2 regions of the Ureibacillus chungkukjangi genome follow, and region 2 is predicted to be linked to the other one. Evidence: a T-box and tRNA genes for the amino acid it is inferred to sense, from the RefSeq annotation. Region 2 holds a T-box; the other holds one or more tRNA genes.
What was found. The T-box of region 2 lies ahead of argS (arginine--tRNA ligase). A T-box ahead of a tRNA ligase gene usually reads a tRNA of that ligase, here a tRNA-Arg.
Positions count from the first base shown of each region.

Region 1: it has a tRNA-Arg gene. The T-box ahead of argS (arginine--tRNA ligase) is inferred to sense a tRNA for this amino acid. The anticodon was not compared.

Region 1 covers NZ_CP085009.1:3,102,404-3,109,815, reverse strand. The annotation lists gene clpP (ATP-dependent Clp endopeptidase proteolytic subunit ClpP) at 340-930, opposite strand; tRNA gene LG296_RS15435 (tRNA-Arg) at 1,351-1,425, shown strand; gene LG296_RS15430 (basic amino acid ABC transporter substrate-binding protein) at 1,933-2,727, shown strand; gene LG296_RS15425 (amino acid ABC transporter permease) at 2,746-3,453, shown strand; gene LG296_RS15420 (amino acid ABC transporter ATP-binding protein) at 3,450-4,172, shown strand; gene LG296_RS15415 (spore coat protein) at 4,235-4,855, opposite strand; gene LG296_RS15410 (glutaredoxin family protein) at 4,983-5,216, shown strand; gene LG296_RS15405 (sugar-binding transcriptional regulator) at 5,368-6,399, shown strand; gene gap (type I glyceraldehyde-3-phosphate dehydrogenase) at 6,519-7,412, shown strand, end outside.
Region 2 covers NZ_CP085009.1:3,867,514-3,874,925, forward strand. The annotation lists gene LG296_RS19100 (LacI family DNA-binding transcriptional regulator) at 1-296, opposite strand, end outside; gene LG296_RS19105 (NAD(P)H-dependent oxidoreductase) at 478-1,155, shown strand; T-box leader at 1,211-1,433, shown strand; gene argS (arginine--tRNA ligase) at 1,470-3,149, shown strand; gene LG296_RS19115 (LURP-one-related/scramblase family protein) at 3,202-3,699, opposite strand; gene LG296_RS19120 (SLC13 family permease) at 3,846-5,207, opposite strand; gene LG296_RS19125 (tripartite tricarboxylate transporter permease) at 5,277-6,785, opposite strand; gene LG296_RS19130 (tripartite tricarboxylate transporter TctB family protein) at 6,802-7,251, opposite strand; gene LG296_RS19135 (tripartite tricarboxylate transporter substrate binding protein) at 7,265-7,412, opposite strand, start outside.

The DNA of each region.
Region 1 (7,412 bases), 770 kb from region 2:
ACCTTTTAGATGTGGTATAAGAGGAAAAGTTCCTGTTAATTATTCTGATAGCCTTTTAGGTGGGGATATAAGAGGAAAATTTTCCGCTAATTAGTATGAAAGCCTTTTAAAAGCAGATATAAGAGGGAAAAGTTCGATTATCTGCTAAAAATTAGAGGAAATCCAATGATTTAACCACTATAAGCGGAAAAACTCCCGCTATTTAAAAGAAAATACGAGTAATTACCAATTTAAGAGGAATTTTTCCCTTTATTTCTCATACAAAGAAACATTCAGTTTTAGCAAACAGAGCAAAAAAAATAGTGAGGAGGAAATGAATCCTCTTCACCATTAATGTTTTTATTTATCTTCAACACGATTAATAATTTGGTCGATTAAACCGTATTCTTTTGCATTTTCAGCAGTCATGAAATTATCACGATCAGTATCTTTAGAAATGCGTTCTATTGGTTGACCAGTACGATCAGATAAGATTTGGTTTAATTTATCACGTAAGAATAAAATGCGTTTTGCAGCAATTTCAATTTCAGTAGCTTGACCTTGAGCTCCACCAAGTGGTTGGTGAATCATTACTTCTGCATTTGGTAAAGCAAAACGTTTACCTGGTTCACCAGCAGCAAGTAAGAAAGCACCCATTGATGCAGCCATACCGATACAAATTGTTGAAACTTGTGGTTTAATAAATTGCATTGTATCGTAAATTGCCATACCAGCTGTAATTGATCCACCTGGTGAGTTGATGTATAAAGAAATATCTTTATCTGGATCTTCTGCTGCTAGGAATAATAATTGGGCAACAATAGAGTTTGCCACATTATCATCGATAGCACTACCTAGTAAAATGATGCGGTCTTTTAGAAGACGAGAATAAATGTCATATGCACGTTCTCCGCGGCTTGTTTGTTCAATAACTGTAGGAATTAAATTCATTGTAAATCCTCCTTAAAAAGATTTATTCGTTAACTTGGTGCTAAAAGAATTCCTTTTAGCTGTACACATATCATACACAGAATAGTCAAGGAAGGTCAAATATAAAACACTGTCCTTTACTAAAATATTGCAGTATGTATCCGCTATTATTCTATGACTTAATTATTAAATAAGAAGTAAAGCATAGAAGTTAATATTTCTACCCTATTTATCGAAAAAATCTGATGAAAAACTGCACAAAACAGACACAATATAATCAAATATATCTTCAATTTAATAGTTGAATTACGTTGTATACATTTGTATAATAGAAAAGTCGTATTTTACAATCGGCGTTATGTCCTAAAGCATTATCAGTTATGTAAATGAAGAACAATTTCTATTTTCAAAAGCGTTACGAGTAAGTTTCTATTATAAGATGTCCTCGTGGTGTAATGGATAACACAGAAGATTCCGGTTCTTCCGCTGGGGGTTCGATTCCCTCCGAGGGCGCCATTTTACTGCTTCAACTATGATTTTAATAAGGTAGACCTTCCATGGATCTATTAGCTTAGCAGCCTGATAGAATCCAGAGGGAATGAAAAATACGGGATAAAATGCAATTACTGTACCAATTCATTTTATCCCAAATTCATTCTCTTTAAACTAATATTACCAATCTTTTCATATAAAATTTTTATGAGTTATGATCAAGTGTTTTAGTTTAAGGTTTGAAAACATAAAGAAAAAGAACAACCCGAAAAAGTTTAACTAAACTTTTCGGGTTGTTTTTTTTTGTGGAGAAGGAAAACCTAGCTTCGAAATTGGCTTCAGTTATATTCACTAATCCCCATATCCTCCATACCTCACATATCTATGTAACATTCCGTAATTTTATTAGAAAATTTTATGTTGTTTAAATATTGTGAAGTTTATATAATTGTAAATATATTTTCTGATTTTATGAATAATCTGAATTATGGAATTAGAAAGATAAATAGAGTTCGGGGGGAATTATCAGTGTTGAATAAGAAAAAATTATTTTCATTAATTACACCCATTGCTGCGGCTTCCATTATTTTAGCTGCATGTGGAGCATCAGAAACAGGGACAAATGGTTCAGCAAGTGAGGATGGAGAAGGAACTACTACACTAAAAGTTGGAACAGATGCTGCCTATGCACCATTTGAATCCTTTGATGACAAAGGAAATATCGTTGGTATTGATGTGGATGTTGTGAATGCCATCGGTGAAGAAGTGGGCGTTGAATTTGAAATTAACAATGTAGGTTGGGATCCTTTATTCCAACAATTGATCAACAGCGAAGTGGATTTAGGTATTTCTGCCATTACTATTACTGAAGAACGTCAGGAAACTTATGATTTCACAGAGCCTTATTACGAGGCTACACAATTAATCGTAACAAAGGAAGAATCTGATATTGAATCTCTACAAGATATAGCTGATAAAAAGATCGGTGTTCAAATGAATACTACGGGACATTTTGCAGCCCAAGACCTACAAGGGAAAACTAGTGCAAATATTAAACCTTACGAAACTACACCAGTTGCTATTCAAGAGCTTATCAACGGTACTGTTGATGCTGTAATTGGCGATAACGCAGTAATTATTGAATATATAAAAAATAATCCAGAATCGAAACTAAAATCTATTGAAGATGATAGCTTTGAAAAAGAATACTATGGATTAATGGTTAAAAAAGGGAATAAAGAAGTGCTGGATATTTTAAATGAAGGAATCCAAAAGCTGAAGGAAAGCGGAAAGCTAGCTGAAATTACAGGGCAAGAAATCGAATAATTAGATGGAGGGTTTCAGATGGACTTCTTAGATATGCGTTGGGATTTGATCTGGGACTACCGTGAGTTTTTTATCAATGGTATTTGGGTGACGATCGTATTAACAATTTGCGGTTATATTGGTGGAATCATTTTTGGGGTATTTCTCGGTTTAGGAAAGACATCAAAGAGAAAATGGCTCTATTGGCCATGTAAGCTCTATGTCGATCTCTTCCGTGGTACCCCAATGCTTGTGCAGATTTTAATCATCCATTTGGCATTAATACCCACGGTTTTCGGTCAATCATTTGGCTTTATGGTTTCGGGGATTACGGCCCTTATTTTAAATAGTGCGGCCTATAATGCGGAAATTATCCGTGCAGGGATTGAATCGATTGATAAGGGACAAATGGAGGCTGCACGTTCCCTTGGTCTAACACATGGGCAAGCGATGCGAAGAGTCATTTTGCCACAAGCAATTCGTCGAATGATTCCACCGTTAGGAAACGAATTTATCGCGTTATTGAAGGATTCTTCTTTAGTAACAGTTATTGCAGCAAATGATATTTTATATGCAGCAAAAATAGTCTCAGGTGCACATTTCCGTTTCTGGGAGCCATACTTAGTAGCTGCAGTTCTATACTTACTATTAACCTTTATCATTACGAAACTAGTAGCATTCATTGAAAGACGATTTAGCATCGATTACAATCCGCGAAAAAAGCGAGAAGGGCGGGTTGATGTATGATTAAAGTAGAGAACCTACATAAATCCTTTGGGAAATTAGATGTTTTAAAAGGGATTAACTATGAAGTTCGTGAAAAAGAAGTAGTTTGCGTGATTGGTCCTTCGGGTTCTGGTAAGAGTACGTTTTTACGATGTATTAATTTACTAGAGGAAATTACAGATGGAGCGATCTATATCGAAGGTGTTCAAGTCAATGATTCTAAAACAGACATCAACTTAATACGCACTGAGGTTGGAATGGTGTTCCAGCAGTTTAATTTGTTTCCGCATATGACGGTTATTGAAAATATTATAATGGCTCCGATGTTTATTCGAAAGCTTTCAAAAAGTGAAGCAGAGAACTTAGCTTTAGAATTGTTGGATAAGGTAGGACTTCGTGAAAAGGCGTATAACTATCCACAGCAACTTTCAGGGGGACAGCAGCAGCGTGTAGCTATTGCTCGTGCCCTAGCGATGAAGCCGAAAGTGATGCTATTTGACGAACCAACATCTGCACTAGATCCTGAAATGGTTAAAGAAGTGTTGGATGTTATGAAGCAATTAGCGCATGAGGGAATGACGATGGTAGTTGTAACTCATGAAATGGGATTTGCTCGCGAGGTAGCAGATCGAGTAGTGTTTATGGATGGTGGCTATATTGTAGAGCAAGGCCAACCAGAAAAACTTTTCGATGCTCCGCAAAACGAGCGAACGAAAGCATTTTTAGGGAAAATATTGTAAAATCGAAAAGGATCCATTTGATGCAAGATTACATCAAATGGATCCTTTTGTTTTTATCTAACTTAGTTAGGCATATCCTTAGCTTTTTCAGCTTGTCCATACATATTTAACATTGTTTGCATGTCTGCTGGTGAAAGCTGTGGTACTTGGTAGTAGCCTTTTTTGTTTTGGTAAAGAGATAACTCGTATGCCATTTCAATACAATTTTGAATGGAGTCCTGTAAAACTCGACGAACAACTGGGTTTGTCGATTCAAGTGCTGCAGTTGTTTTACCTGTAGCTCCCATTTTGTGAGCGTTCATCAAGAAACCTGAAATAATACCGTCATTAATTTCGTTAGCTGACGTCATTGGTTTTTTAGGCTGGCTCGGTGTTAAACCATAGTTTGTATCATTACCCATTTGCATTTTGTAAGAGCGAGTAGGGTGACTTGGATCTTGTCCAGTTTTGAAGCATTCAGCCGTAATATTATACTCGTCTAGCATGAATGCATATTGTCTGTCCAAAATATTTAGAAGCTCTTGGTCCTGTACATGAGGACGGAAGAAGATAAATGTATTCATTCCACCGATTGCAGCACTTAGTACCTCATGAACGTCCATTACTTCATGTGCACCATGATTCATTGAAAGAGGCATATTTCCTTGAGTTGCTTGAGGTTCATTCATGAATTGATTGTCCATTGTAGTATTCCTCCCAGATTTTAGTGTACAAAAACGTACGAAATTAGTTTGTGTAGTTGTAAGTTGATTATTCGGTAGAATTTTGCGATTCTAAGGAGGAAGAATTTAGTCGGAGGAATTATTTATTATGAGGGTAAATTATTATTCAAGACCAGGCTGTTCATTATGTGAAGAGGGATTACTGACTTTAAAGCTTCTTCAAAGCGATTTTCCCTTTGAAATTGACGTCATAAATATAGAAGAAAATGAAGCTTTACATGAGAAATACATGTTAATGATTCCTGTTGTTGAAAAAAATGGGGCAATAATTCAGTATGGGAACCTTGACTACGTCACTCTTTATGAAGCATTCCAACCTTAGAATTGGGATGCTTTAAAAAAATAATCAAAATATTTGTAGAATATCGCGTAAAATTGTATACTCTAAGAGTAGAATATTTTTTTAAGTTAAGTGGGACAATAAATATATAATGGGACAAAAATGAACCCACTGAAAGTTGTAGGTGTGTTTCTTGAATAATGAAAGTCAAAAGGAAGCTGTTCACTTGCTTGTGCCTGAGCTATCGTCAATCATCCAGCAGCGTTATCGAATTCTACAAACAATTGCTGTAGCTGGTCCGATTGGTCGAAGGATGATTTTAGATACATTGAATATTTCAGAACGTACAGTCCGCAATGAAATAACGATTTTAAATGATCAACAACTAATTGAAACGTCACAAAAAGGTATGATTTGTACCAATAAAGGGTATGAAATACTTGAAGAACTAAAAGAAACCTTCCAGGAAGCTTCAGGACTTAGTTTAAAGGAAAAGAAGCTAGCCCAAATTTTAGATATTAAGAAGGTAATAATAGTTCCTGGTGATGTAAATATTGAAAGTAGTACTACACAGCTATTAGGTAAAGAAGCCAGCGAATACTTAACCGCTGTTGCTAAAAAAGACAACACAGTCGCAATTACAGGTGGCAGCACTGTCGCTGCATTAACAAGCTTTTTGTCTCCTACAAAATCGCTTAGTGCACTCACATTTATTGCAGCACGTGGAAGTCTGGGGAATGAAATGAACCTACAAGCAAACACGCTTGTATCACAATTTGCGTCAAAATGTGGTGCTGAGTTTCGTACCTTATACTTGCCAGAAAACCTAAGTGAAAATGCCTTCGCTACAATGGTTAAAGAGCCGATGGTAAAGGAAGTACTCGACTTCTATGACGATATTGATATTGTCATTCATGGCATAGGGTCAGCTAACGAAATGGCACATAGGAGAAACTCCAATGAAGCCATCATCAATATGTTAAATGAAAAAAATGCAGTAGGAGAAGCATTTGGTTATTATTTTGACGAAACAGGCGAAATAATATACCGAATCAATACCATTGGGATTCAGCTCGAGCAGGTCAAGCAAAGCCCGCACATAGTAGCTGTTGCTGGTGGATCACTTAAGGCAAAAGCAATTCAAGCCTATTTCAAGATTGATGGTACAAAGCAAACAGTCCTTATTACTGATGAAGGGGCAGCTAATGCCATTTTAGAAAAATAGATTAATGCTTAGAAAAAGTGAATTTATTTTATGGATAATTAATTTTCTTGTAGGCAAAACTGTAAGCGGCTTGAATGAAATTTTAAATAGAAAAATTTATTTATTTGGAGGAAATTGACATGGCAATTAAAATTGCAATTAACGGATTTGGACGTATTGGACGATTAGTTTTTCGTGAGGCAATTAAAAATAGTGAGTTTGAAGTAGTAGCAGTTAATGACTTATCAGATGCTCATCAGCTTGCGCATCTTTTAAAATATGATTCTGTTCATGGGGTTTACGATGCAGATGTACAATCAGAGGACGATGCATTTATCGTTGATGGTGTTAGAGTTCAAGTATTCTCGGAAAAAGACCCAGCAAAATTACCATGGGGCGAGCTTGATATTGATGTAGCGATTGAATCGACAGGTCGTTTCCGTTCAATGGAAGAGGTATCAAAGCATGTTGAGGCTGGTGCGAAAAAAGCGATTCTTTCAGCTCCTGCACAAGGTGAAATGCCGACTTATGTAATGGGTGTTAACCATACACAATACCAGGCATCAGAAAATGTGATTTCAAATGCGTCTTGTACAACAAACTGTTTATCACCAGTTGCTAAGGTTTTAGATGAGAAATTCGGTATTAAACGTGGGTTGATGACAACAATTCATTCATATACAAATGACCAACGTATTCTAGACTTCCCACATAGCGATCCAAGACGTGCCCGTGCTGGTGCTGTATCGATGATTCCTACAACTACAGGTGCTGCAGTTGCGGTTTCAAAAGTACTTCCTCAGTTAAAAGGGAAATTAGATGGCTTCTCTATGCGTGTTCCAACACCGAACGTATCATGTGTTGACCTTGTTGTAGAGCTAAACGCTTCTTCTGTTACTGTAGAAGATATCAATAGTGTATTAAAAGAAGCAGCAGCAGGAGAGCTTAAAGGCATTCTTGACTACAATGAATTACCTTTAGTTTCTATCGACTATAACGGAAACCCTCATTCATCAACTGTAGATGGTTTATCG
Region 2 (7,412 bases):
TGAACAAACAAAATCGTATAGCCAAGCTCATTAAAATGCGTAGTAAACTCCTGTAAAACCTGTGGATAGAACGGGTTATGAACGCCCTTCATCACAAGACCAATTAGCCTCGTTTTGTTTGTAATTAAACTACGAGCAAACTCATTCGGAACATACCCTAATTCCTCAGCCGCAGCCAACACCTTCTTACGTGTTTTCTCTGAAACTGAAGCTCCCCCAAAAAAGACTCTGGAAACTGAAGATTGTGATACTCCTGCAAGCTTAGCTACATCCCTAGCATTAATTCCATTACTCATAATCCATCCATTCCTACCCTCATCAAATCAATAATTATAGTAAATTATACACCAACGCAGCATTTTACTAATAGTAGAATGTTAAAGCAAGCGAATATCAGGGAATCAAAATAAATGATAGATTATTTTATAAAGACTATACTAACAACTAATTTCTAGTGAAACAAAGGAGTGAGTCAAGTTGAGTAATAAAGAAGACTTAAAACAAGAAATTTTAAAAGCCTATCATTTTAGACATGCTACTAAGGAATTTGATGCTAACAAGGTAATATCCGATGACGATTTTCGCTTTATTTTAGAAACAGGTCGATTATCACCTAGTTCCTTTGGTTTTGAGCCATGGCGCTTTGTTGTAGTGCAAAGCTCCGAGCTTCGTGAAAAAATTAAAAACTCATCATGGGGAGCGTTCAGCAAGCTTCCAGATGCAAGTCACTTTGTCATTATCCTAGCTAGAACAAAGCTTGACACAATGTACAATTCGGATTATTTACAGGATCACTTAAGAAATGTTACCCATTTCCCTGAGGAGCATTTAGCGACCTTTTTAGAACGCGTGGAAGAGTTCCAAAGAGATGATTTCAAATTATTAGATGGAGCTCGCCATATTTTTGACTGGGCATGTAAGCAAACCTATGTCGCACTTGGCAATATGATGACCGCTGCTGCTCAAATCGGCATCGATTCCTGCCCGATTGAAGGCTTTAATATTGAAAAAATGAATCAGCTTCTTGCTGACGAAGCCTTGTTGGAGGATGGACATTTTGGCATTTCTGTCATGGTAGCCTTTGGTTATCGTACAAATGATCCTCGTCCAAAAACTCGCAGACCCTTTGATGATGTTGTGAAATGGGTGGAATAATAATTTCCTTGCTTTTTAGGAAATGATTGGATAAAATCAATTTAATTTAATTTTCGAAAATTCCGTGAAAAAGAGAGTAGCCATATGAAAAGCAAAGCGAGTTAGGGATGGTGGGAGCCTAATCTGGAAGTATTGGCGAAACGCACTTTGGAGAAGTTTCTTGAACACAGTTCGTAGAGAATACCGGGGAAGACACCTCGTTAACAACGAAAAAAGCGGCTACATTATATTGTAGCAACTAGAGTGGTACCACGGGAATCTAAGCTCTCGTCTCTTTATATAGAGACGAGGGCTTTTTATATTTTAAGGAGGTTATGGTGGTGAAAACAAAGCTTGCAGGGATTATTTCATTAGCTTTAGAAGAAAGTTATTCTACCCAGGAAATTGAAGGCCTACTAGAGACACCAAAGCATACGGGTTTAGGCGATTTGGCATTCCCTTGCTTTACCTTAGCGAAAGCATATAAAAAGTCACCTACATTAATTGCTGAAGAATTAGCTACGAAAATTCACGGGAAATTTATCAAAGAAGTAAGAGTTGAAAATGCTTATATCAATGTCTTTTTCAATCAATTACAATTTGCAAAAGAAGTTATTCATAACGTCTTAGTACACAAAAATCAATATGGGGGAAAACCAAAAAATGGGCAAATGGTTGTTTTAGATTTTTCCTCTCCTAATATTGCAAAGCCGTTTTCAATGGGGCATCTTCGCTCCACTGTTATTGGAAACGCCCTTGCCAATATTTCTGAAAAACAAGGATATGAAGCAACCCGCATCAATCATTTAGGTGACTGGGGAACACAATTTGGAAAGCTGATTGTAGCCTATCAATTATGGGGAAACAAAGAGGCTATCGAGCAAAATCCCATTGAAGAGCTATTTAAAATTTATGTAAAATTCCATGATGAGGCTGTGCACAATGAAGCATTAAATAATCAAGCACGCCTGACCTTTAAAGCTCTAGAAGAAGGTAATGATGAAATGCTTTCCTTATGGAAGTGGTTCCGTTTGGCATCGTTAAAGGAATTCGAGCAAATCTATAACATGCTTGGGGTATCATTTGACTCCTTCAGTGGTGAAGCCTTTTATAACGATAAAATGGAATTCGTTGTTGAAGAGCTAACTGAAAAAGAATTACTTGAAGAGTCTGATGGTGCAATGGTTGTCCAACTAGAAAACATGCCTCCTTGTTTGATAACAAAGAAGGATGGGGCTACTTTATATGCAACAAGAGACTTGGCTGCTGCTCTTTATCGTCATAAAATGTATCAGCCCGCAAAACTATTTTATATAGTCGGCAATGAACAGTCCCTTCATTTTAAACAGCTATTTGCTATTCTTAAAAAAATGGGCTATGCCTTTGCGGAGAACTGCGAACACATCCCCTTTGGCATGATGCTAAAGGACGGCAAGAAAATGTCTACTCGTAAACGAAAAGTGGTCTTGCTTGCCGACGTTTTGAAGGAAACGATTGAAGCTGCCAAGAATAATATTGAAGTGAAGAATCCTGGCCTTTTAAATAAAGCCGCAGTTGCAAATGAAGTTGGTATTGGTGCCGTAATCTTCAATGATCTTAAAAATGACCGTATGAATGACATTGAGTTTTCAATAGAAAAAATGGTTACCTTTGAAGGTGAAACAGGTCCTTATATTCAATATACAAATGCCCGTATTCATACACTTTTAGCTAAGGGAGAATTTACTTTATCTGATAGTTACCTGCATTACCTAGATACAGAAGCGTGGGAAATTATAAAGCTACTCGAATCCTTCCCTAATGTCGTGGAAAATGCGTTTTCTCAGGCTAGCCCGGCAATCATTGCAAAATATAGTTTGTCATTAGCAAGAAGCTTCAATAAATATTATGCCAATACGAAATTCTTAACAGGCGAAAGCTTAGAAAAGGACAGATTAAAGGTCGCCTATGCTGTCTCAATTGTTTTAGAAGAAAGCTTACGATTATTAGGCATCAAAGCACCTAAGGAAATGTAAAAGTAAATAGCCGATTCAATATGCGTTTAATTGAACCGGCTTTTAGTCAATATTACATTGTTGCTGAGTTGGCTGCTGCGGATTGGTCTGCCTTTACACAGTCTATTGCCACAACTAGAGCAATAATGATTGTCTCCATCTCTTCGTTAATGATTTGAACCTTATAGCTATCGCCCCATGTAAACCACTCCTTGCTAACACTTCCGACTACTTCTCCATGCTGCAATACCTGAAAATTCATATCCCACCAGTTGCCCTTTACCTCAATTCCAGCTGCTTCAATGGTATAGCGTGGCTTAAAAAAAGAAAATTCCTTCTTAATCGTTACGGCCTCTTTGCCATTCACCTCAACAAAAAACTTAGGCAAAAAGCTGAACATCTTTTTTGTAATAAGTGCTACTTCATCTCTTGCTGTATTCATAATAGAGAACGTTTTCGGAAGCTTCATAAAGCTCCCTTCCACATAATAAACATCCTTCTCCTGCTGATCCTTTACGGTGAATTTTCCACTTAAACTAAAAACCTTTTGCTTTATATACAAGTGTTTCATTCAAGCACCTCCTTAGATTTATAATATGCTACGTTCTTTTTAACCAATTTCAATATAACAAAATTAACCAATTTATGTATATACATACTCACATTAAATAAGCATGCTAGGATGAAAAACCTAACACGCCCATAATACTGTATTTCCTACCAAAACACCCAAAAAGCTAAGCAGATAATCCCCACCCATACTAAAGAAGCAATTACCCCTACTCGAAATAACTCCCTCTCAGTAAAGTACCCATAGGAATAGCTAATTAAATGTACAGGTGATTGAGTGATAAAAAAGAAGCCAGGTATTCCTGCAAGAAAGACCGCTTTTGCCAGCAGTAATGCTGAAACTCCACTCAAAGTATCACCCAAGGTAAAAGCAAGAGGTAGCATAATGGCCAAAAACCCAAGTACATTAACAAACATAATTCTAAGTAACGAGGTTATTAAAACCAAGATTAGCACAATCACAAATGGAGATTGTGAATCTATCAAGACGTTTAAATATTTTGACAGCCAATTAATGGTCCCCGTGTCAATAAGCATTCCTGATACCATCAAAGTCGAGGCAAAAAAGAGGATAATATCCCAATTCACTGATTTCTTTGCTTGATTCCATTCCCAAATTCCTATACCCGGAAGCATTGTTAAACAGGCACCCAACAAGCCGATCAATGGAATCGAATAGCCATGAATATCTTGAGTCATCCATAAAAGAAGCGTAAAACCGATTATCCAGAGCATTTTCTTTTCATTACGACTCATTTTACCGAGTTTATGAATCTCTTCTTCTATAAGTGTTAGTAAATATTCTCTATTAATTGCTTCAGGAGGATACATGAACAAAAAGAGGATCCATAGGAAAATAGCAAAAATGATAATAGGTACCCCAAAAATGTAAATCCAATTTAAAAAATGGATTGTCGTCCCATGCTGCGCAAAAAGACTATAAGCGTAAATCGTTGAACTTGCGCCAGTTGCTATGAAAGCTCCTGCAATTGGTACGAGATATGTAATGCCTATAAAAAGTGATTTTGCTAGATTTTTAGCATTTTGAATCGCCCCTAAGCTTTTGATTAAACTATCTAGAACAGAAGATATTAAGCTTGCCTTTCCCACATTGGAGGGGACCAAAATGGAGATGACAAAAACTGATGCAAAAGAGATCGGCAAAAGTGTTCTGCTAGCACCACGAGATAGTTTTAAAATCGACAAGGACATTCTATTTGCGAGCCCCGTATCAATTAAGGCATTTGATAGAATGAAGGTTGAAAAGAGCAGCCAAACCACATCGGAGCCTAAATATGTTAATGTCTCCTCGTAGGAAAAAAAGTGAAATGAAAATAATAGTATTACCAGGAGCGAACTATAAGCTAAAGGAAACACCTTACCTACCCATAGAATTTGAATAATCATAAGTGCTGCAATAGCTTGAATCTTGATATTCATTTCCCATGGAATAATGAAAAAAATCAGATATAGTACTATCACTATGAACAATAAAGCTCTCTTTTGCATGTGAAAAGACTCCCTTTAAAGCAGGAAAGTCTACCTTTTTTCATTGGTAGACTTTGTTCCTATATTATTTTAGCTAGCAATGGTATGATCATTTTTCTTTTTCTTAAACAGCTTTATTAACAAAGGATAGAATAATGACAATACTGTTAAAATTATTAATACTACTGTAATCCATGATGAGAAGAAGATGCTAAAGCTTCCATTAGATGACGTAAGCGCCATACGGAAATTCTGCTCCATATCTGTCCCTACAATTAAAGCTAATACAAGTGGAGCAATTGGGAAATCCATTACCTTCATCAACAGCCCAATAACACCAAATAGTAATAATAGATAGAAATCGACCGTACTGTAACTTAATGTATACGTACCGATAAAGGCTAACATAATGATTAAAGGATAAAGTACCTTAGCAGGTGTTTTTAAAACCTTCACAAGTAGACCAACTAGAAGTACATTAATAATAACTAAAGCAATATTGCCTATAAACATACTATTAATAAGTCCCCATACCATTACTGGGTCATTTTCAAACAGCATTGGTCCTGGTCTTACACCTAACATGATTAGTGCACCAAGCATAACTGCTGTCGTCCCCGATCCTGGAATACCCATTGTTAAAAGAGGAATCATTGCCCCTACTGAGGCTGCGTTATTGGCTGATTCAGGAGCAGCTAGCCCTTCTACAGCTCCTTTACCGAATTCCTCTGGCTTTTTGGAGATCTGCTTTTCGGTAGAATAACTAATCATTGAAGCAATGGAGCCGCCAGCACCAGGAAGTACGCCAATGATAAAGCCTAATGGGGCACTACGAAGCATTGGCCATTTCGATCTTTTCCATTGCTCCTTTGTGAACCATATTTTTCCCATACTGTCGCCACCATCTTTTGGACCCTTCTTTTCCTTATTAATGGTTAAGAAGTTATAAAATACTTCACCCACTGCATAAACCCCAATAATTACAATTAGAAAGTCAATCCCTTCGCTTAAATGGGGAACACCCATCGTAAAGCGATGGATACCTGTTTGTGGATCAATGCCAATCGTACTTAGTAGGAGCCCTATACTCATAGCAATAAAGCCTTTTATCATTTTGCCAATTGACAATGAAACGATAGCTGAAAGTGTTAATAGCATCAATAAAAAATACTCTGCTGGACCAAATTTTAGTGCAAAGCTTGCTAATGGTTTTGCCAAGAATACAAAACCAATAGTTGCCAATACCCCTCCGATAAAGGAAGCGACTGCCGAAATGGCCATTGCTTGTCCGGCTTGCCCCTTCTTGGCCATTGGATACCCATCAAATGTTGCGGCAATCGCCGAACCATCTCCTGGTGTATTTAACAAAATTGAGCTTCTTGAACCCCCATACATCGCACCATAATATATCGCAGCCATTAAAATAATCGCACTGGTTGGATCCATTCCGAATGTCACCGGGATAAGGACTGCAACTGCCGTCGCTGGTCCTAATCCTGGAAGCATTCCGACCACCGTTCCTAAAAAGCCACCTAGAACAATCCATAAGATATTAATAGGCTGGATAGCGGTCAAAAATCCCTCTAAAAAACCTTCCATGTTATTTCCCCCTGTTCTACGGTAAACTTACGCCTAGCAGTTGACTAAATCCATACCATGTGATGAATGAGAAACCAGCTGTAACAGCGATATTAACAAGCCACTTTTTTCTTCCATTCAAATAAAACAGAAGTAATCCCAGGAAGAGTATAGTAGATATTAAGAAGCCTACTGTCTCAAAAATCAAAGAATAAATTATACCTAAAATAATTGTCACTCCGATACGAGCGAGCGTTTTTTTGTCAAACAAATCTTTAATTTTCTCATAGCTTCCATCCATCGTTTTTAATTCATTGAACAGGTAAATTAAACTTAATATAAGCATGAGAACACTTAGCCCGATTGGAAAATATAATGGACCATTTGGATTCCCAAGATTGGCTTTGGGAATCGCAAAAGAGCTAATTAAAAAGGTTACACTTATCAAAATCATTAAAACTGGCATTCCGACTTTGACTATTTTCATCTTAATCGCTCCTTTATTGAATTAATCCAGACTTATCTATTAAATCCTTATACAGCTTTTCTTGTTCATCCATAAACTGTTTTGTTTCACTACTATTTTGATAGAATGTGTCCCAATCATTGTTTTCAAGCAGGGTTGCCCATTCCTCTGACTCTACCATT